Regions from separate parts of the Plantibacter sp. VKM Ac-2876 genome, predicted to be linked through region 1. Evidence: predicted binding sites of a transcription regulator. Region 1 holds the regulator's gene; the other holds the start of a gene.

Region 1 (10,091 bases):
CCGGCACAGAGTCCTTCCTCGCGGACCGGGCGATCCGCCGGCTGCGCGACTTCCTCGTCTCCGAAGACCCCTCGCTCGAGGTCAACGACGTCGCCGCCGACAGCTACGCCCCGGGGGAGTTGCTCACCGTGGCGAGCCCGTCGCTCTTCGGCGAGCCCCGGCTCGTCCGCGTCAGCCAGGTCGAGAAGTGCTCCGATCAGTTCCTCACCGAAGCCATCCGCTATCTCGAAGCACCGCCGGAGGGCGCCTACCTCGTGCTGCGGCACAACGGAGGCGTGCGCGGCAAGAAGCTGCTCGACGCCATCCGCTCAGGCACCGGTGGCGGTGTCGAGATCGTCTGCACGGAACTCAAGCGGGACAGCGACAAGGCCGACTTCGCCGCGGCGGAGTTCAAGACGGCCGGTCGTCGCATCACGCCCCAGGCGCTCCGGGCGCTCGTCGGCGCCTTCTCCGACGACCTCGCCGAGCTCGCAGCCGCGTGCAGTCAGCTCATGGCCGACGCGTCGGAGGAGATCACCGAGCAGACGGTCAACAAGTACTACGGCGGTCGACTCGAGACGAGCGCGTTCGACGTCGCCGACGCCGCGATCGCCGGACGACACGGGGATGCGCTGCTCGCCCTGCGGCAGGCGCTCGACTCGGGTGCCGACCCCGTGCCGATCGTCGCCGCGTTCGCGATGAAGATCCGCACGATGGCCAAGGTGTCGTCGGCACGCGGCGGGTCCGGGCAGATCGCGCAGCAGTTCGGCCTCGCACCGTGGCAGGTCGACCGCGCCCGTCGGGACCTGTCCGGTTGGACGGACGCCGGCATCGGCCGCGTGGTGCAGATGCTCGCCGAGACTGACGCCGGCGTGAAGGGCGCGAGCCGCGACCCGGTGTTCGCACTCGAGCGGCTCGTCGGCGTCATCGCGGCACGCGGGGTCGATCTGTCGGAGCGGTAGCCCGCCGAGCTGGCCGTGGCGGCGGGCGGGATGCCCTTCGACAAGCTCAGGGACCCGTGTGCGCTCAGGGACCCGTGTGCGCTCAGGGACCGCTGTGTGCTCAGGGAACGGAATGCCCCGGGAACGCGAAAGGCCCCGCACGTTCCGAGGAACGCCGGGGCCTTGCAGCTGGTGTCGCTTAGAGCGCGTTGACCTGCTTGGCGATGGCCGACTTGCGGTTCGCTGCCTGGTTCTCGTGGATGACGCCCTTGCTCACGGCCTTGTCGAGCTTCTTCGAGGCGAGCTTGAGAGCGGACTCAGCCTGAGCCCTGTCGCCGGCGACGACGGCCTCACGGGTTGCGCGGATGGCGGTCTTCAGCTGGCTCTTGACGGCCTTGTTGCGCTCGTTGGCCTTCTTGTTGGTGCCGATGCGCTTGATCTGCGACTTGATGTTTGCCACGTTGGGTCAACTTTCGGTTCGAGGAAATGATGTTCGGTGCCGTCGGACGGAAGAGGGCGTCTTCAAGCGAGTTCTCGTGTGGTCTCAACTCACACGCAAGCCAACAGGCAACATTACCAGTCGGGCTGAGTTCTGGCAATCCAGGGTACCGCAGCGCGGGTGCTCCCCGCCGTGGGACAATGAGGGTTGCCCGATTCCACCCCTGACCCCGAGGAACGCGTGAGCCCCCAAGCAGTGAAGGCCCTCGAGCCGGCATCGACCGACCCGGCGTTCATCCGGAACTTCTGCATCATCGCCCACATCGACCACGGCAAGTCGACCCTGGCGGACCGCATGTTGCAGATCACCGGCGTCGTCTCGGACCGCGACATGCGGGCGCAGTACCTCGACCGCATGGACATCGAGCGCGAGCGCGGCATCACCATCAAGAGCCAGGCCGTGCGCATGCCGTGGTCGCTCAATGGCGAGACCTTCGCGCTCAACATGATCGACACCCCCGGGCACGTCGACTTCACCTACGAGGTCTCGCGGTCGCTCGCCGCGTGCGAGGGCGCGATCCTCCTCGTCGACGCCGCACAGGGCATCGAGGCGCAGACACTCGCGAACCTCTACCTCGCCCTCGAGAACGACCTCGAGATCATCCCGGTGCTCAACAAGATCGACCTCCCCGCGGCCGACCCCGACAAGTACGCGAAGGAGCTCGCGAGCCTCATCGGCGGCAAGCCCGAAGACGTCCTGCGGGTGTCAGGCAAGACCGGTATGGGTGTCGAGGACCTCCTCGACCGCGTCGTCGGCCGCATCCCGAACCCCGTGGGCGACCCGGACGCACCCACGCGCGCCATGATCTTCGACTCCGTCTACGACACCTATCGCGGCGTCGTCACCTACGTCCGCATGATCGACGGCCAGCTGAGTCCGCGTGAGCGTATCCAGATGATGTCGACGCGCGCGGTGCACGACCTCCTCGAGATCGGCGTCAGTTCGCCGGAGCCGACGCCCACGAAGGGCCTCGGCGTCGGTGAGGTGGGCTACCTCATCACCGGCGTGAAGGACGTCCGGCAGTCGAAGGTCGGCGACACCGTCACCACCGCGGTGAAGCCGGCGACCGACGCACTCCCGGGTTACACCGACCCGAAGCCGATGGTCTTCTCCGGTCTGTACCCCATCGACGGCAGCGACTACCCGATCCTCCGCGACGCGCTCGACAAGCTGAAGCTCTCGGACGCTTCGCTCAACTACGAGCCGGAGACCTCCGTCGCCCTCGGCTTCGGGTTCCGCGTCGGCTTCCTCGGCCTGCTCCACCTCGAGATCGTGACCGAGCGGTTGCAGCGCGAGTTCGACCTCGACCTCATCGCCACCGCGCCGTCGGTCACCTACGAGGTGAAGACGGAGGACAAGCAGGTCGTCACCGTCACGAACCCGAGCGAGTTCCCCTCCGGCAAGATCCTCGAGGTGTCGGAGCCGATGGTCAAGGTGGGCATCCTCGCCCCCAAGGACTACGTCGGCACCATCATGGAGCTCTGCCAGAGCCGACGCGGCGCCCTGCTCGGTATGGAGTACCTCGGCGAGGACCGCGTCGAGCTGCGGTACACGATGCCGCTCGGTGAGATCGTGTTCGACTTCTTCGACCACCTGAAGAGCCGCACACAGGGGTACGCCTCGCTCGACTACGAGCCCTCCGGCCAGCAGGCCGCGGATCTCGTGAAGGTCGACATCCTCCTGCAGGGCGACCAGGTCGACGCGTTCAGCGCCATCGTCCACCGCGAGAAGGCGTACGCCTACGGTGTCCTCATGACCGAGCGCCTGAAGAAGCTCATCCCGCGCCAGCAGTTCGAGGTGCCGATCCAGGCCGCCATCGGTGCGCGGATCATCGCCCGCGAGTCGGTCCGTGCCATGCGCAAGGATGTCCTGGCCAAGTGCTACGGCGGTGACATCACCCGCAAGCGCAAGCTCCTCGAGAAGCAGAAGGAGGGCAAGAAGCGGATGAAGATGGTCGGCAAGGTCGAGGTGCCTCAGGAGGCGTTCATCGCAGCGCTCTCCGGGGACGTGGAGACGAAGGACAAGAAGTGAACGCACGACGCAGTTCGTTCGAGGACGAAGCGGTCGACTACGCGGCCGTCGGCGCCACCCAGCGGACCGACCTCATGCAGTACCCGCCGGAGGGCTACGTGCCGTCGGAGGACGAATTCCGCCTCGGGAGCGGAGAGGAGCGGTTCGCCCTCGCGAGCAGCGCACTCCTCACCTGGGGACTGCACCGCTCGAGTGGCGTGGAGATCTCCGAGGTGCACCCCGGCACGGGCGTGCAGTACGGCGGCATCGCCTTCGCCGAGGACGGTACGCCGCTGGAACCCATCGAGACGCACCAAGAGCAGCGCTTCGCCGAGGACGGCACGCCGTTCATCACGCCGGGCACGACGGTCGTCTTCGCCGGCACCGTCGGCGGGGAACCGCTCGTCGGGCCGCATCGCGTCATCTCCGTCACCGAGGAGCCGGGTCATGTGAGCCTGGCCATCGGCACGATGGAGGGCGATCCGGAGAGCGGTGAGCAGTCCTTCACGATCGAGCAGCGCGAGGACGACTCCGTCTGGATCGTCGTGCGCTCGTTCTTCCGCCCGACGAAGGGTGCCGCGAAGCTCGTCGGCTCCAAGCGCCGCCGCAAGACCATGAACGACACCTACCTCCGCGCACTCCTGCCGTCGCGCGGCGTCTGAGCGACGGACCGTGCCGAGCGCCCTCCCACTCGCCGATCCGGCCCCGTCCGACGGAATCCTCCCGGAGACGGCGGCCGTCGGTGCCCACGAACGCAACTTCGGGGTCTACCTGCACGTGCCGTTCTGCCGAGTCCGGTGCGGCTACTGCGACTTCAACACCTACACGGCGACCGAGCTCCGCGGCGCGAAGCAATCGGACTACGCCGACGAGGCGGTCGCGGAACTCCGCTTCGGCAAGTCCGTCCTGGCGTCATCGACCGTCCCCGATCGGCCGGTCTCGACCGTGTTCTTCGGTGGCGGCACGCCGACCCTCCTGCCTGCTGACGACCTGGTCCGGATGCTCCGTGGCGTGACGGACAACTTCGACCTCGCGCCCGGCGCCGAAGTGACGACCGAGGCCAACCCCGACTCCGTCGACGCCGCCTACCTCCGCACGCTCGCCGAAGCCGGATTCACCCGGGTGTCCTTCGGGATGCAGTCCGCGGTGCCGAGCGTGCTCGCCACCCTCGAGCGCACGCACGATCCGGCTCGGGTGCCGCTCGTCGTGCAGTGGGCTCGCGAGGCCGGCCTCGGCGTCAGCCTGGACCTCATCTACGGGACGCCGGGGGAGACCCTGGCCGACTGGCGCGTCTCACTCGAGACGGCGATCGCCTGCGCTCCGGACCACGTGTCGGCCTATTCGCTCATCGTCGAACCCGGAACGAAACTCGCGCGCCAGATCCGCTCAGGCGTGGTGGGGACCCCCGACGAGGACCTCCAGGCCGACATGTACGAGCTCGCCGACGATCTCCTCACCGAGGCCGGCTACGGTTGGTACGAGGTCAGCAACTGGGCGACGGACGACACGCACCGCTCCCGGCACAACCTCTCCTACTGGACGGGCGAGGACTGGTGGGGTGTCGGCCCGGGCTCGCACAGTCACGTCGGCGGGGTGCGCTGGTGGAACGTCAAGCACCCGGCGGCGTACGCGCAGCGGATCGCGGCGGGGGAGTCCCCGGCCGCCGGCCGGGAGACCCTGGACGACGAGACGCGGGAACTCGAACGCATCCTCCTGCTCACCCGCACGCGGGACGGCATCCCGATCCGGACGCTCGCCCCCGAGGCTCGCACGGCGGTCGCCGGGCTCATCGCCGAGGAACTGATCGACGCACGGCAGGCCCTGCTCGGACGGCTGGAGCTCACGCGCCGCGGACGGCTCCTCGCCGACGCGGTCGTCCGCCGTCTGGTCGGCGACTGACCCTGCCCGAGGCGTAGAACAGCCCCGCCCGGCGGACCGGACGGGGCTGTTCTCGTGCGACTCGACGGATCAGGCCTTGATGAACTGGATCGTGAGCGGGTAGCTGTACAGCTCGCCCTTGTTCGCCTTGATCGCGGCGATGATGCTGAACACGATCACGACGACGTACACGGCGATGATGATGAACAGACCCACCACGACGATCGTCAGGATCGAGCCGACCACGAGCGCGATCAGCATCGTCAGCTGGAAGTTCAGGGCGGTGAGCGTGTGCGCCTTGATGAACGGGCCGCGGTCCTTGAGGACCAGGTAGCCGATCAGCGGCGGGATGAATCCGAAGAAGATCCCACCGATGTGGATGAGCGTCGACCAGAGCTTCTCATCCGACGGGCTCATGGGCTGAGCGGCGGCGTACGGCTGCTGGTACTGCGGGGCGCCTGCGGGCGGCGGCGGGTAGGAGCCGGCAGCGGGAGGCGGCGGCGCGTAGCCACCGGCGGGCGGGGGCGGGTAGGCGCCTGCGGGCGGCTGCTGCGGAGCTGCGGGAGGGGGCGTCGCGCCGTCTCCTGCAGGCGGAACCGGCCCGCCCTTCGCTGGGTCGACGGGCGGCTGAGCGTTCGGATCGGACATCTTCGCACCTTTCACGGAGAGTGATATTCAATTGGTCCAGCTGAGCGTATCGCACCAGGTGTCGCTCATCAGGGACCCACGCCTGCGGCCAACGGTATTCCCGCGGCACGGGGCCGCGCAAGGGACGGCTGGGCGGAGGCCACGATATGATTGGCAGTCAGGGTCTTCGAGTGCTGATGGTCGGTGCTCCGAGGTGGATGACGGGAGGAGATCGAGATGGTGTCGGATCGCGGTCTCGAAGTGCTCCGGGTCATCGTGCAGGACTACGTCGCCTCGCGTGAGCCCGTCGGGTCCAAGACGATCGTCGACCGCCACTCCTTCGGGGTCTCCGCAGCCACCATCCGCAACGACATGGCGCAGCTCGAGGACGAAGAGCTCATCGCCGCCCCGCACACCTCCTCCGGCCGGGTGCCGACCGACAAGGGCTACCGGATGTTCGTCGACCACCTGGCCGACCGCCGTCCGCTGAACAACGCCCAACGGACGGCGATCGAGACCTTCCTCGGCGCGTCCGGCGACCTCGACGAGGTCCTGCACCGCACGGTGCGGCTGCTCTCACAGTTGACGAACCAGGTCGCGCTCGTTCAGTACCCGATGTTCTCCCGGGCACGCGTCCGCCACCTCGAGTTGGTGAGCGTCACCCCGAACCGTGTGCTCGCGGTCATCATCCTCGACAACGGTCGCGTCGAGCAGCGGCTCATCGAGACGGAGAGCCCCGTCGACGACGACCTCATCTCGCGGCTCCGCTCGCTGTGCAACGAGGCGGTCGCGGGCCGTCCACTCCTCGACGCCCACGACGCGATCGGCGACGTCCCCGCCGACATCGCCGACCTCGACCGCGCGGCGGCCGTCCGCATCGTCGACGCGGTGCGCGAACAGCTCTCGGCGCAGCGCCAGGACCGCCTCGTCATGGCCGGTGCCGCCAACCTCGCCCGCACCGAAGACGACTTCCCCGGCAGCATCTATCCGGTCCTGGACGCCATCGAGCAGCAGGTCGTGCTGCTCCGGCTCTTCGGCGAGATGGAGTCCGAGCGCGACAGCGTGGTCGCCAGCATCGGGCGGGAGAACGCGTCGTTCGGCCTCGAGACCACGAGTGTCCTCGCCGGGAACTACCGTTCCTCTGGTGGCGAAATCGCCCGGCTCGGCGTCCTCGGCCCCACGAGAATGGACTACGCGAGCAACATGGCTGCGGTCCGCGCCGTCGCCAGGTACCTCTCGCGCATCCTCGACGCCGAGTGACGCATCCTCGTCGCGTCCCCCAACACCTTCCGCACCTCGAACGAAAGGCCCTCAGTGGCTGACTACCCCGACCACTACGCAGCACTCGGTGTCGCCAAGGAGGCGACGCCCGAAGAGATCAAGAAGGCGTACCGCCGCCTCGCACGCGAACTGCACCCCGACGTGAACCCGGGTTCCGACGCCTCGGAACGGTTCAAGGAGGTCACGCACGCCTACGACGTGCTGAGCGACCCCAAGCAGCGCCAGCAGTACGACCTCGGTCCGCAGGCGGGTGGGTTCGGTGGCGGCGACGCCGGGTTCGGCGGCTTCGGCGACATCTTCGACACCTTCTTCGGCGGGGGCGGCCAGCAGCGCGGACCCAAGTCCCGTCGCGCACGCGGCGAAGACGCCCTGTTGCGCGTCGAGCTCGACCTCGACGAGGTCATCTTCGGCACCCACCGCGACCTCGAGGTCGACACCGCCGTGCTCTGCAGCACCTGCAACGGCTCCTGCTGCCAGCCCGGCACCTCACCGGTGACCTGCGACATCTGTCACGGCACCGGCTCGATCCAGCGGGCCGTCCGCTCGCTGCTCGGCAACGTCATGACCTCGGCGCCCTGCGGCACCTGCCGCGGCTACGGCACGATCATCGCGACCCCGTGCGTCACGTGCCAGGGTCAGGGCCGGCTCCGTGCCCGCCGCACCGTCTCGGTCGACATCCCGGCCGGCGTCGACACCGGTCTGCGTCTGCAGATGCCGGGGAGCGGCGAGGTCGGCCCGGCCGGCGGCCCGAACGGCGACCTCTACCTCGAGATGAAGGTCAAGCACCACGACGTCTTCAGCCGCGACGGCGACGACCTGTTGTGCACGCTCGAAGTCCCGATGACCGACGCCATCCTCGGCCGCCAGGTCACCGTCCACGCGCTCGACGGCGATGTCGAGGTCGAGCTGCGGCCGGGCGTGCAGAGCTCGGAGGTCATCACGGTCAAGGACCGCGGCGTCACCCGCCTCCGCGGGAACAGCCGGGGCGACCTCAAGATCGGCGTCCAGGTCGTCACCCCGACGAAGCTCGACCACCGGGAACGCGAACTGATCAAGAGCTTCGCCTCGGGACGACGCCAGGGTGCTCCGGCGCTCGCGCAGTTCCAGCAGGGCCTGTTCGCGAAGATCCGCGACCGCTTCCACGGCGTCGGTTGAAATGAGTTCGCTGTACCTCCGTGAGGATCTCGAATCGACCGGTGTCGGCGACTCGGTGACCCTCCGCGGGCCCGAGGCGAAGCACGCCGTCGCCGTGAGCAGGTTGCGGGTCGGCGAGACCACCTCGATCGGCAACGGCCGGGGCCTGATCGCGACCGGACCGGTCGTGCGCAGCGAGCCGGGCGAGTTGGAGATCCGCGTCGAATCGGTCGTGGTGCACCCGGAGAACCGTCCTGGGCTCGTCCTCGTGCAGGCGCTGGCCAAGGGCGATCGCGACGAACTCGCCATCCAGGCGGCGACCGAGCTGGGTGTCGACCGGATCGTCCCGTGGGGCGCCGAGCGCAGCATCTCGAGATGGCAGGGCGACAAAGCGGTCAAGGGCCGTGCGCGCTGGCAGCTCATCGTGCGCGAGGCGTCGAAGCAGTCGATCCGCGCCCGGGTGCCCGAGGTGGCCGAGGTCGTCGACACCCGTGGTCTCGCCACGATCGTCGCCGGCCGGACCGTCCTCGTGCTCGAACCGAGTGCGGCACTCGCGCTCTCGGAGCTCGACCCGTCGGCACTGCTCGCCGAGGAACTCGTCCTCGTCGTCGGTCCGGAGGGCGGTATCTCGCCGACGGAGCGGGAGCGGCTCGAAGCGGCCGGCGCGATCGAGGTCCGGATCGGCTCGGGCGTCCTGCGCACCTCGACGGCGGGACCGGCGGCGATCGCCGCGCTCAACGTGCTGCTCGGTCGGTGGTGACGATCCACCAGCCCGCGCATGAGGCCGCCACGAACCTTAGACTGGTGGACATGAGTGAAGCACCGTCGGTATTCAGCCGCATCGTGTCGGGGGAGATCCCGACGACCCTCCTCGCCGAGACCGATCGGGTGATCGCGTTCGCCGACATCGCACCGCAGGCGCCCGTGCACCTCCTCGTCGTCCCGAAGACCGCCGAGTACCGCGACGTCGTGGAGCTGGCCGCTGGTGACCCCTCCTTGCTCGCCGAGATGGTCGAGGTGGCGTCGTCGCTCGCGAAGGAGCACACCGGTGGCGAGTTCCGACTCGTCTTCAACACCGGCGAGTCCGCCGGGCAGACGGTCTTCCACGTGCACGCGCATGTCCTCGGCGGTTCCCTGCAGGAGGGCACCCTTGGCGGAGCCTGAGTCCTCGAACCCAGACCGACCCGCCGCTGCGCGGACGGAGGAGGTCGAGCACGTCCTCCTGGTGGACGGGCTCGCCATGGTCCGTCTCCTCGGCCCACAGGACCGACTCCTGACGACCGTCGAGCGCGAACACCCTGGTGTCTCGGTGCACGTGCGCGGCAATGAGATCACCATCACCGGCCCGGCGCCGCAGGCCGACGCCGCCAGACGACTCGTAGAGGAACTCATCACCATGGTCCGAGAAGGACACGACCCGGGGCCGGCGGAGGTCAGCACCTCCGCCCGTATGCTCGGGCAGGACGGCTCGGCCTCCCCGTCGGAGGTGCTCGGGCAGGTCATCCTCACCTCGCGTGGCAAGACGATCAAGGCGAAGACCGTCGGGCAGCGGGCGTACGTCGACGCGATCGACGAGAACACGATCGTGTTCGGTATCGGCCCGGCCGGTACCGGCAAGACGTATCTCGCGATGGCGAAGGCGGTGCAGGCCTTGCAGCGCAAGGAGGTCAACCGGATCATCCTGACGCGCCCGGCCGTCGAGGCCGGCGAGCGACTCGGGTACCTCCCGGGCACACTGACGG
Region 2 (10,091 bases), 670 kb from region 1:
CACGCTGACGAGCGGTGATCGCGGAGGGCGTTCGGCACCCGGCATCATCCGTCACACGACGCAGGGCTCCGTCGCCCGACGGATGCGGCACGGGCTCGCGGTCACGGACCCGGCTCGGACCGTCGTCGATCTCGCTCGGATCGCCCGCCTCGAGGACGCCGTCGCGGTCGCCGACGCTGCCCTCCGGCTCAAGCTCACGGACGAGACGGCGCTCCGCTCGCTCGCACGAGACCTGCCGGGCCGTCGGGGAGGACGGCAGGTGCGCTTTGCGATCGAATTCGCGGACCCCCTCGCCGCGAACGGTGGTGAATCGAAGATGCGGGTCGTGATCGCGCAGCTCGGTTTCGCCCTGCCGGTGCTCCAGCAGGCGTTCTCCGACGCGGATGGACCGGTCGGTGTGGTCGATGCGGTCTGGCCGGACGAGCGCATCATCCTCGAACTCGACGGCCGGCAGAAGTATGTGCGGGAGGAGTTCACGCAGGGACGGGACGTGGCCGACATCGTCCTGGCGGAGAAGCATCGGGAGGACCGGCTGCGCGCGCTCGGCTACACCGTCGTCCGCGCCACCTGGGAGGACCTCGTCCATCCGAGTCGGCTCGCCGCGAAGCTCGAGCGCGCGGGGCTGCAACGCGCGTTCCGTTGACCCGGCGCCCAACTGGTCGCTGTCAGCGCGGTGCGCCGGCGTGACCGCACCGCACCCTCTGTCAGCGCGGTTCGCTGGCAGGAGCCCCTCACGTCGCCAGCGCGGTGCGCCGGCGTGAGCGCGCCCCGCTGTGCCGCATGGGCTCGGAATCGGCGTGAGCGCGCGGTAGGCGCGTGGGCGCGGGTCTCCGGAGACCCGCGCCCACGCGCTGGACCCGCGCTCGCGTCAGCGCACCGCGCTGGCGTCACCACACACGAGGGACCACACAGGGCGGCGGGGTGCGTCGGGGGCCGGGCACGACGAAGGCCCCGGATCGCTCCGGGGCCTCGTCAGTCGCGTGGGCGACTAGTTGGTGCGGGTGTACTTGTTGTCGTCACCGTACTCGTAGATACCGATGGTCGCCTCGGTCGGGTCACCGTTCTCGTCGAACGTGATCGGACCGGAGTTGCCGTCGTAGTCGATCTTCTTGCCGTCGGCGATGGCCTTCGCGCCCTCTTCGAAGGTGGTCACCTTCTCGCCCTTGTCCTTACCACCGGACACGGACTGGAGCTGGGCCGCCATGTCGGCGCCCTCGGTCGAACCGGCCTGCAGCGCCGCGAGGGCGAGCAGGATGACGGCGTCGTAGGATTCAGCCGCGTAGCTGTAGTCCTTCAGCGGCTCGCCACCCTCGTCCTTCACGAACGCCTGGAGGCGGTCGGTGAAGTCACCGAGCTTCGCGGTGTCGAGACCGGGCAGCGTGCCCTTGGCGCCCGTCAGGGTGCCCGGAGCGAAGTCCGCGCTGTAGTCGGCGAGGTTGCCGTCGACGAAGTAGAGCTTGTCCGACGGGAAGCCGGCGAGACCGGGGACGATCGTCTTGGTCTCCTCGAACGCGATGATCGCGATCGCGTCGGGGTTCTCCGCCTTGACCGCGCTGATCTGCGCGTCGAACGAGGTGTCACCGGTGTTGTACGACTGCTCGGCGACCACTTCACCGCCGGCGCTCTCGAATGCCTCCTTGGTGAACTTCGCGAGGCCGGTGCCGTACGAGTCGTTCAGGTAGATGATGCCGAGGGTGGCGTTGCCGTCCTCCGCGATCAGGTTCCCGAGGACCTCGCCCTGCAGCACGTCGGACGGCGCCGTCCGCCAGTAGAGACCGTTGTCGTCCCACGTCGTGAAGTCCGCGGAGGTGTTCGCCGGGGAGAACTGGATGACGCCTGCGCCGGTGACTTCGTCGATGAAGAGCTTCGACACACCCGAGGACGCTGCACCGATGATGGCCGTGACGCCCTCGGAGAGCAGACGGGGGACCTCGGTCGCGTACGCCTTGTTGTCGGAGTCACCCGAGTCGCCGAGCGTCAGGTCGATCTTGATGCCGAGGTCGGCGTCGTTGACCTCCTTGACCGCGAGACCGACACCGGCCTCCTCGGGCGGGCCGAGGAACGCGAGGTTACCGGTCTGCGGCAACGCCGTGCCGAGCTTCAGGGTCAGGTCGCCAGCAGGCTTGCTGCTGCTGCCGCTGTCGCCGCTACCACTCGAGGCGCAACCGCTCAGAACCAGCGCGCTGGCTCCGATCAGTGCGATACCACCGAGAACGATGGAACGTGGGCGGGAGCGAGCGGCCGTGGCCTTCGAAAAGACGCTCATGGTACTCCTTGCTTGTCAGAAGAGTGGCAGCTCCAGGGGCTGCCGTTGAGTCAAGTTATCCGCTGCACGTGCGCTGGACAATGTCGTTGACGTTACAAGCGTGTAACACGACCAAATCGTTACCTCAGGAGGGCCTGTTTCGCGCTTTTCCTGCAGTGGTCGCGCGATCAGCGCTGGAATCCGCTGTTCAGACCCTCGTCGAGCGGCGCCGTTCGGCCCCGGCGGCCCGACGACCCCGGGTGGAGGCGACGAGCATGTCGACGGTGAGGATCGCGAGCGCCAGCCACACGAGACCGAAGCCCAACCAGCGCTCCGGCGGCATCGCCTCGTGCAGGACCGCGACACCGACGACGAACTGGATGATCGGTGCGAAGTACTGGATGAACCCCATCCAGGTGAGCGGGAGGCGGCGGGCCGCCGCCGCGAACAGCAGGAGCGGGACGGCGGTGATGACGCCGGCGCCGACGAGCAGCAGGGCGTGCCCGACGCCCGCGGTGCCGATGGTCAGCCCACCGGTCACGCCGACCGCGATGAGCTGGGCGATCGCGACCGGCATCAGCCACACGGTCTCGAGCGTCAACCCGGACACAGCGTCGACCGACCCACCCACGAGTTTCTTGATGTACCCGTAGAGGCCGAATGAGAAGGCCAAGATGAGGGCGATCCAGGGGACGCTGCCGTGCCCGATCGCGAGGACGAGGACCGCGATCACGCTCACGACCACCGCGGCCCACTGGGCCGGACGCAGCCGCTCGTGGAGGAAGAAGACGCCGAGGAAGACGGTCACGATCGGGTTGATGAAGTACCCGAGCGACGCCTCGACCACCTGCCCGTTGAGCGCACCGTAGACGTACGTCTGCCAGTTGACGTAGATGAGCGCCCCGGCGAGACCCATGGTCAGGACGATGCGGCGCTGGCGGAGGATGCCGAACAGCCGACGCCAGGAACGGGTCGCCAGGATGAGGACGGCGCAGAAGACGAGGGAGAACAGGATCCGCCACGCCACCACCTCGAAGGCCCCGGCCGGTGCGAGGGCGATGAAGTAGAGCGGGAGCGCTCCCCAGAGACAGTAGGCGGCGACCGCCGAGAGCAGTCCGGACCGGCTCCCCTGCTGGGGCACGGCCACGCTCGCACGTCGGTCGTCTCCCCCGTCGACGGTGACGGGGCGGATGTCGACGTCGGCTGGATCGCTGGGGTTCTGCACTGGTCCAGGCTAGACCCGCGACTCCCCGCGACACCCTCCGGAAACGGACACAGCCCGAACGGCGAATGCCATTCGGGCTGTTGAGCGGCCTGAGCCGCCGGATCCGTGCGCTGGTGACTAGCGGACGACGACTGCGAGGACGTCGCGCGCGGACAGGACGAGGTAGTCCTCACCGGCGTACTTGACCTCGGTGCCACCGTACTTGGAGTAGATCACCTTGTCGCCGACGGCGACGTCGAGCGGGACGCGGTTGCCGTTGTCGTCGATGCGACCGGGTCCGACCGCCACGACCTCGCCCTCCTGGGGCTTCTCCTTGGCGGTGTCGGGGATGACCAGACCGGAAGCGGTGGTCTGCTCTGCCTCGACCTGCTTGATGACGATGCGATCCTCGAGCGGCTTGATGGAGACCGACACGGTTGACCTCTTTCTTGAAACGAAGACGTGGTTAGCACTCACACTGCGAGAGTGCTGATTCCAGTGTAGGCATCTTCTGGCACTCATGCAATGCGAGTGCCAATCAGCGGCTGCTACCGTTGCCGGATGCATCCAGCTCCGCCCGAGGCCCGCTGACCATGGACCGTTCGGAACTCGTCGAACTCCTCACGGCCGACGGCCTCAGGCTCCTCGACTCCCTCCCGCCCTACCCGACGAAGGACGAGGCCGTCCGTCTGGTCGGGCGCCTGCGCAAGGAGGGCCACTCCCCTGAGCTGGTCGCGGCGGTCCTCACGCAGTCGCGGCTCAGGCAGAAGGCCGTCGGGAAGTTCGGTCCGTTCGCCGGCCGCATGCTGTTCACCGAGGCCGGGCTCGAGCAGGCCACGCGCCTTCCCGTCGCCGCGCTGCACGCCGGGCGGTTCGCCCGGGCCGGCCTCACGCGCATCGCCGACCTCGGCAGCGGCATCGGCGCCGACTCGATGGCCATGGCCTCGCTCGACCTGGAGGTCACGGCGGTCGACATCGACGAGGTCACCGCGGCCATCGCCAGCTACAACCTCGCTCCGTTCCCCACGGCGACCGTGCGGAACGCCGCCGCCGAGGACGTCTCCCTCGACGACTTCGACGCGGTCTGGTTCGATCCCGCGCGGCGCACCGCAGGACACGCCGACACCGCGCGGCTGTCGAGTGCCGCCGACTACACCCCGTCCCTCGACCTGGTCTTCGGTGCGGCGACCCGCCTTCCCACAGGCGTCAAGCTCGGGCCCGGATTCGACCGCTCCCTCATCCCCGACGACGCCGAGGCGCAGTGGGTGTCGGTCGACGGACAGCTCGTCGAGATGGCGCTCTGGTTCGGCTCGCTGGCCCGTCCGGATGTCCGACGGTCCGCGCTCCTCCTCGCGGACGGCGTCCACCACGAGTTGCATGCCGAGGCTGACGCCGACGACGCCCCAGTGCGGGAGCTCGGCGACTACGTGCACGAACCCGACGGATCCGTGATCCGGGCCCGACTCATCGGCGACCTCGCCATCCGGTTGGAGGCCGGCATGCTCGGCCAGGGCATCGCCTACCTGACCTCCGACACGGCGACGAGCTCGCCGTTCGCCACGACCTTCCGGGTGCTCGAACGGCTGCCGATGGACGAGAAGGTCCTCAAGCGCACGATGCGTGATCGCGGGATCGGCGTGCTCGAGATCAAGAAACGCGGCGTCGACGTCGACCCCGCGGCATTCCGGAAGCGCCTCGCGCTCAAGGGCGACGGCTCGGCCACGATCATCCTCACGAGGATCGCCGGCAAGCACAGTGCGCTGCTCGTCGAACGGGTGAAGCCGGCCGCCGACGCCTGACCCGACGGCGTCCGCCGGGCCGCAGCGCCTGTGGAGGATCAGGTCGAGACGTAGCCGATGATCACGACGACGCTGTAGACGAGCCAGCCGACCGAGCAGGCGAGGCCGACGAACCCGGTCACGAGGCCGGTGAGGGCGCGACCTCGGCCCTGCGGCTCGCGACGCCTGGCTCCGAACCCGAGCACGATCGCGGCGATCGACAGGGGGAAGCCCCAACCGACGAAGACCGACACGACGAGCCCGACGACACCGGTGATGAGCGACCAGGTGCTCCGCGAGGTCCCGGTCGACGCGGCAGGGGTCTGCGTCTGCGACTGCTGGTACGCGGCGTAGCCACCCTGGCTCGGCGCCTGGTAGACGGCCGTCGGCACCGTCTGGAGATAGGTCGCGTGATCGCCCTGCCAACCCGCCGGAGGCGCCGAGGGGGACGCCCCCTGCTGGGCAGGGCGCGTCGGCGGCGTGACGGGCGCGCCGGCGCCGCGCTGCCAGTCCGTGGGCGGCGGGGAGGCCTGACCCTGAGGCTGGTACGGCTGTTGGGGCTGAGGCTGGTACGGCTGCTGCTGGCCCTGCGGCCCGACGCCGGCCTGCTGGGAGGGCTGTGGCGGCTGGTACGGCGACCAGGGCTGCTGGGCCTGGGGCTGGGGCTGTGGCTGCTGGGGCTGGGGCTGCTGGGCCTGGGGCTGGTGCGGAGGCTGCTGCCCCCACGGCTGCTGCGGCTGCCCGTTCGGCTGCTCGGCCTGCCGCGGGCGCGACTGCCCGTCCACCGCACCGTCCTGGTGCTGAGGTCGTCCGTCGGGGTGCTCGTGCTGATCCATCGCCGCTCCTTCGATCCGTGACCGGGTACCGGCCCATCCTATGCGCCGACGTCCGCGCACCAGGTCGACGGCCGGGAGACGGCTCGTCGAGCGGTCAGTGCACCTGGATCTCGGTGACCGGCAGGGTCGAGTCGGCGCCGAAGTCGAGCGAGGACGGCTCGTGTCCGGCGGAGATGAGCTGCGCGGCGAGCGCGGCGATCATCGCACCGTTGTCGGTGCACAGCTGCAACGGCGGGATGCGGAGTTCGATCCCGGCCGAGGCGGTGCGTTCGGCCGCCACCTCACGGAGCCGCGCGTTCGCGATGACGCCGCCCCCCAGCAGCAGGCGGGGCACGCCGAGCTCGGTGCACGCCTTGACCGCTTTCGAGACGAGCACGTCGACGACGGCCTCGCGGAAGCTGGCGGCGACGTCCGCGACGGGGACCGGCTCCCCAGCATCCTGCTTCGCCTCGACCCAGCGTGCCACGGCCGTCTTCAGGCCGGAGAAGGAGAAGTCGTAGCGATGCCGCTCCATGTCCTTCGGCAGGCTGAGTCCACGGGGGAACCGGATCGCCTTCGGGTCGCCGCCGACGGCCGCCCGGTCGATCTGCGGCCCGCCCGGGTAGGGCAGGCCCAGGATGCGCGCGACCTTGTCGAAGGCCTCGCCGGCCGCGTCGTCGATGGTCTCGCCGAGCAGTTCGACATCCGACACGAGGTCCCGCACGAGGAGCAGCGAGGTGTGCCCGCCGGACACGAGCAGGGCGATCGTCGGGTACTCGATCGTCCCGTCCTCGGAGTCGAGGACGTCCGCGCCGACGTGACCGACGAGGTGGTTCACGGCGTACAGCGGTTTGCCGAGGGACACGGCGAGCGCCTTCGCTGCGCCGACGCCGACCATGAGTGCGCCGGACAGGCCGGGGCCACTCGTCACCGCGACGGCGTCGAGGTCGGCCAGGGCGATGCCGGCCTCTGCGAGCGCCGCCGTGAGCGTCGGCTCGAGCGCCTCGAGGTGGGCGCGTGCGGCGACCTCCGGGACGACGCCGCCATACCGTGCGTGTTCGTCCATGCTCGAGGCGATGGTGTTCGCCAGCAGGTGGTGTCCGCGGACGATGCCGATCCCGGTCTCGTCGCAGCTCGTCTCGATGCCGAGGACGAGCGGTTCTGCACGGTTCACGAGGTGCTCCCGGGGTGCTGGTCGGTCTGGTCGAGCGGGGACTGGCCGTGGGCGGGCATGGGCGGCCTCGGCTGGACCGTGAGTCGCATGACGATGGCGTCGACGTCGTCCGGCTGGTAGTAGCCGGGGCGGACGCCGAGTTCCTCGAAGCCGAGACTCCGGTACAGCGTGATCGCCACGGGGTTGTCGGCCCTGACCTCGAGGAAGACCTGGGCGACGTCCTGCTGCCGGGCCTGCTCGATGAGCGCCTGCATGAGGAGTCGTCCGAGCCCTCGTCCTCTGGCGTGCCCGGCGACGGCGATGGTCTGGATGTCGGCGTCGTCGGACCGGGACGGTGCGAAGAGACCGCCGTAGCCCGCGAGTGTCGCGTCGTCGGCGTCGACCTCCGTCGCGACGAGGTAGTACCCGTGCGGCGACGACAGTTCGGCGCGCATCATGTCCGCCGACCAGGCGTCGTTCACGAAGACGGTGTGCTCGAGCTCCATGATCGCGTCGAGGTCGGCGACACCGGCGCGGCGCAGCGACCAGCTCACGCCGTCACCCGCTTGGCGCCCGCGGACATCGTGACGTCGGGTGAGCGGAGGTACAACGGCTCCTCCCCCGCGAACGCGCCATCGGTGGCGAGGAGTGCGGCGGCGACCTGGCCCAACGCCCCGGCGGGGACGACCAGCGCGTCGAGGCGCACGGACTCGGAGGTCGGGAGGTCGTCGGGTTTCGCCAAGGCCGGCCCCTGCACGCGGACCGGGAGGCCGGCTGCGTCGAGTCCGGCGTAGCTCGTCCAGTAGCGTTCGCGACGGCGGGCGTCGGTGACGACGAGCAGCGTGGCGTCGGGTGCGGCGGAACCGGAACGGTAGGCGTCGAGCGCGATCGCATCGTGGCTCACCACGGGGTGCACCGGGAGGCCTGCGCCGATCCCGAAGCTGCGGGCCGCGGCGATCCCGATCCGGAGTCCGGTGAACGGACCTGGTCCCATACCCGCGACCAGCCCGGTGAGCGCGGCGACCTCGACCCCTGCGTCGTCGAGGCATCCGGCGATGAGCGTACCGATGACCTCGGCGTGCCGCATCGGGTCGTCGGAGGACCGTTCGGCCAACACCTCGCCACCAAGGGTGACGACGGCGACGCTCGAACCCGCGGATGTATCGATCGCCAACAGCACGTCGTCCAGCCTACCCGGCGTCGATCGCGGGGTGCCGCGAGAGCGTGAGGGTCCGGCGCTCGATCGGCTCCTCGCCGGCGTCGTCCGTCGCGGGCTCGTCGCCGGCTCCGGTCGGACGTTCGATGACGAGCTCGAACCACGTGGGGACCACGCCGTCGAGCAGTCCGGCTCCCCACTCCACGACGACGACGGATCGGGCGAAGTCGATGTCGAGGTCGTCGAGTTCGAGCGCCGAGCCGAGCCGGTAGGCGTCCACGTGGACGAGCGGCGGACCGCCGACGAGGCTCGGGTGCGTCCTGGCGAGCACGAAGGTGGGGCTCGTCACGGGGCCGCGGACCCCGAGTCCCTCGCCGATCCCTCGCGTGAGGGTCGTCTTGCCCGCTCCGAGCGGCCCGGTCAGGACCAGGAGCTGCCCAGCGCGCAGTTCTGCGCCGAGCCGGACGCCGTACGCGTGCATCTCTTCGGGCGTCGCCACGTCGACGGTGCCCGGGGTGAGGACGTGATCGGTCATGACCGCTCCCTGGTCGTCCGGACCACGCGCGACCCGATCCGGGTGACGAGTTCGTAGTTGATGGTGCCGGCGGCCTCCGCCCACTCCTCGACGCGCGGCGCGCCGGACGCCGGATCGCCGAAGAGCACCGCGTCGTCCCCCACCGCGACCGCGTCGTCGCCGACGTCGACGACGAACTGGTCCATCGCGATCCGCCCGGACACCCGGTAGCGGCGTCCGTTGATCACGACCGGACCGGCGTTCGAGGCGCTCCGCGGCACACCGTCGGCGTATCCGAGCGGGATGAGGGCGAGCGTCGTCGCCGTGCTGGTCCGGTAGCTGTAGTCGTAGGACACCCCGGCGCCCGGCTCGACCCGACGCACGGCGGCGACCGTCGCCCGGAGGGTCATGACGGGCCGGAGGCCGAAGGCGTCGGCCGAGCGGTCGGCGTCCTCGGTGGGTTCGAAAGGCGAGAGGCCGTACACGGCGAGTCCGAGGCGGACGGCGTCGTAGCGGAGGGACGGCTCGCCGAGCGCTGCCGCCGACGCGGCGAGGTGCAGACTCCGCGGAGCGAGACCGGCTTCCGTTGCGAGGGCCACACCGCGTTCGAAGCGGACGGCGGCCGCCCGGTCGTCGTCGGTGGAGGTGTTCGAGACGTGCGAGAACAGCCCGTCGACCCGGACGAGCCCGGCGGCCTCGGCTGCTGCGGCGGCCTGGAAGAGCTCCGGCCAGTCGGCTTCGGCCGCACCGTTCCGGCTGAGCCCGGTCTCGAGTTTGAACTGGACGACCGGCACGACGGACGGCCGATGCCGAGCGGCCTCGATCACGCGGTCGAGCTGCTCCACCGACGACAGACCGAGCTCGATCCCAGCGTCGAGCGCGGTGCCGAAGGCCGCCTGTTGACCGTGCAGCCAGGCGAGGATCGGTGCCGTGATCCCGGAGGCGCGCAGCGCGACGCCCTCCGCGATGTCGGCGACACCCAGGCGATCGGCCCCGGCCTCGACCGCCGCGCGGGCGATCGCCCCGGCACCGTGCCCGTAGGCGTCGGCCTTGACGACGACGATGAGTTCACCGACGCCGGTCAGCTCGCGCAGACGACGGACGTTGTGGCGCAGGGCGTCGAGGTCGATGATCGCCTCGCGGGTCGGTCGCTCGTCGTGCTCGGACACGGGCGTCATCCCTCCCGCTCCGCGACGACGAACGCGACGGCGACCCCGGCGTCGTGG

Evidence for each region. Region 1 encodes HrcA, which represses chaperone genes, less so after heat shock. Its sites were predicted from a motif close to TTNGCACTCGNNNNNNNCGAGTGCNAA; they were not measured.
Region 2: the regulator HrcA is predicted to act here: its motif matches at 3,961-3,987, upstream of groES (co-chaperone GroES).

The regions. Positions count from the first base shown of each region.
Region 1 covers NZ_JADKSI010000002.1:522,140-532,230, reverse strand. The annotation lists gene holA (DNA polymerase III subunit delta) at 1-941, shown strand, start outside; gene rpsT (30S ribosomal protein S20) at 1,120-1,380, opposite strand; gene lepA (translation elongation factor 4) at 1,600-3,450, shown strand; gene ITJ62_RS08845 (DUF1990 family protein) at 3,447-4,091, shown strand; gene hemW (radical SAM family heme chaperone HemW) at 4,102-5,328, shown strand; gene ITJ62_RS18990 (DUF4870 domain-containing protein) at 5,398-5,955, opposite strand; gene hrcA (heat-inducible transcriptional repressor HrcA) at 6,172-7,194, shown strand; gene dnaJ (molecular chaperone DnaJ) at 7,249-8,370, shown strand; gene ITJ62_RS08820 (16S rRNA (uracil(1498)-N(3))-methyltransferase) at 8,372-9,109, shown strand; gene ITJ62_RS08815 (HIT domain-containing protein) at 9,160-9,513, shown strand; gene ITJ62_RS08810 (PhoH family protein) at 9,590-10,091, shown strand, end outside.
Region 2 covers NZ_JADKSI010000002.1:1,189,279-1,199,369, forward strand. The annotation lists gene ITJ62_RS12005 (hypothetical protein) at 1-643, shown strand, start outside; gene ITJ62_RS12010 (ABC transporter substrate-binding protein) at 989-2,266, opposite strand; gene rarD (EamA family transporter RarD) at 2,454-3,392, opposite strand; gene groES (co-chaperone GroES) at 3,588-3,884, opposite strand; gene ITJ62_RS12025 (class I SAM-dependent methyltransferase) at 4,043-5,248, shown strand; gene ITJ62_RS12030 (DUF4190 domain-containing protein) at 5,287-6,063, opposite strand; gene tsaD (tRNA (adenosine(37)-N6)-threonylcarbamoyltransferase complex transferase subunit TsaD) at 6,158-7,216, opposite strand; gene rimI (ribosomal protein S18-alanine N-acetyltransferase) at 7,213-7,749, opposite strand; gene tsaB (tRNA (adenosine(37)-N6)-threonylcarbamoyltransferase complex dimerization subunit type 1 TsaB) at 7,746-8,375, opposite strand; gene tsaE (tRNA (adenosine(37)-N6)-threonylcarbamoyltransferase complex ATPase subunit type 1 TsaE) at 8,386-8,886, opposite strand; gene alr (alanine racemase) at 8,883-10,034, opposite strand; gene ITJ62_RS12060 (holo-ACP synthase) at 10,040-10,091, opposite strand, start outside.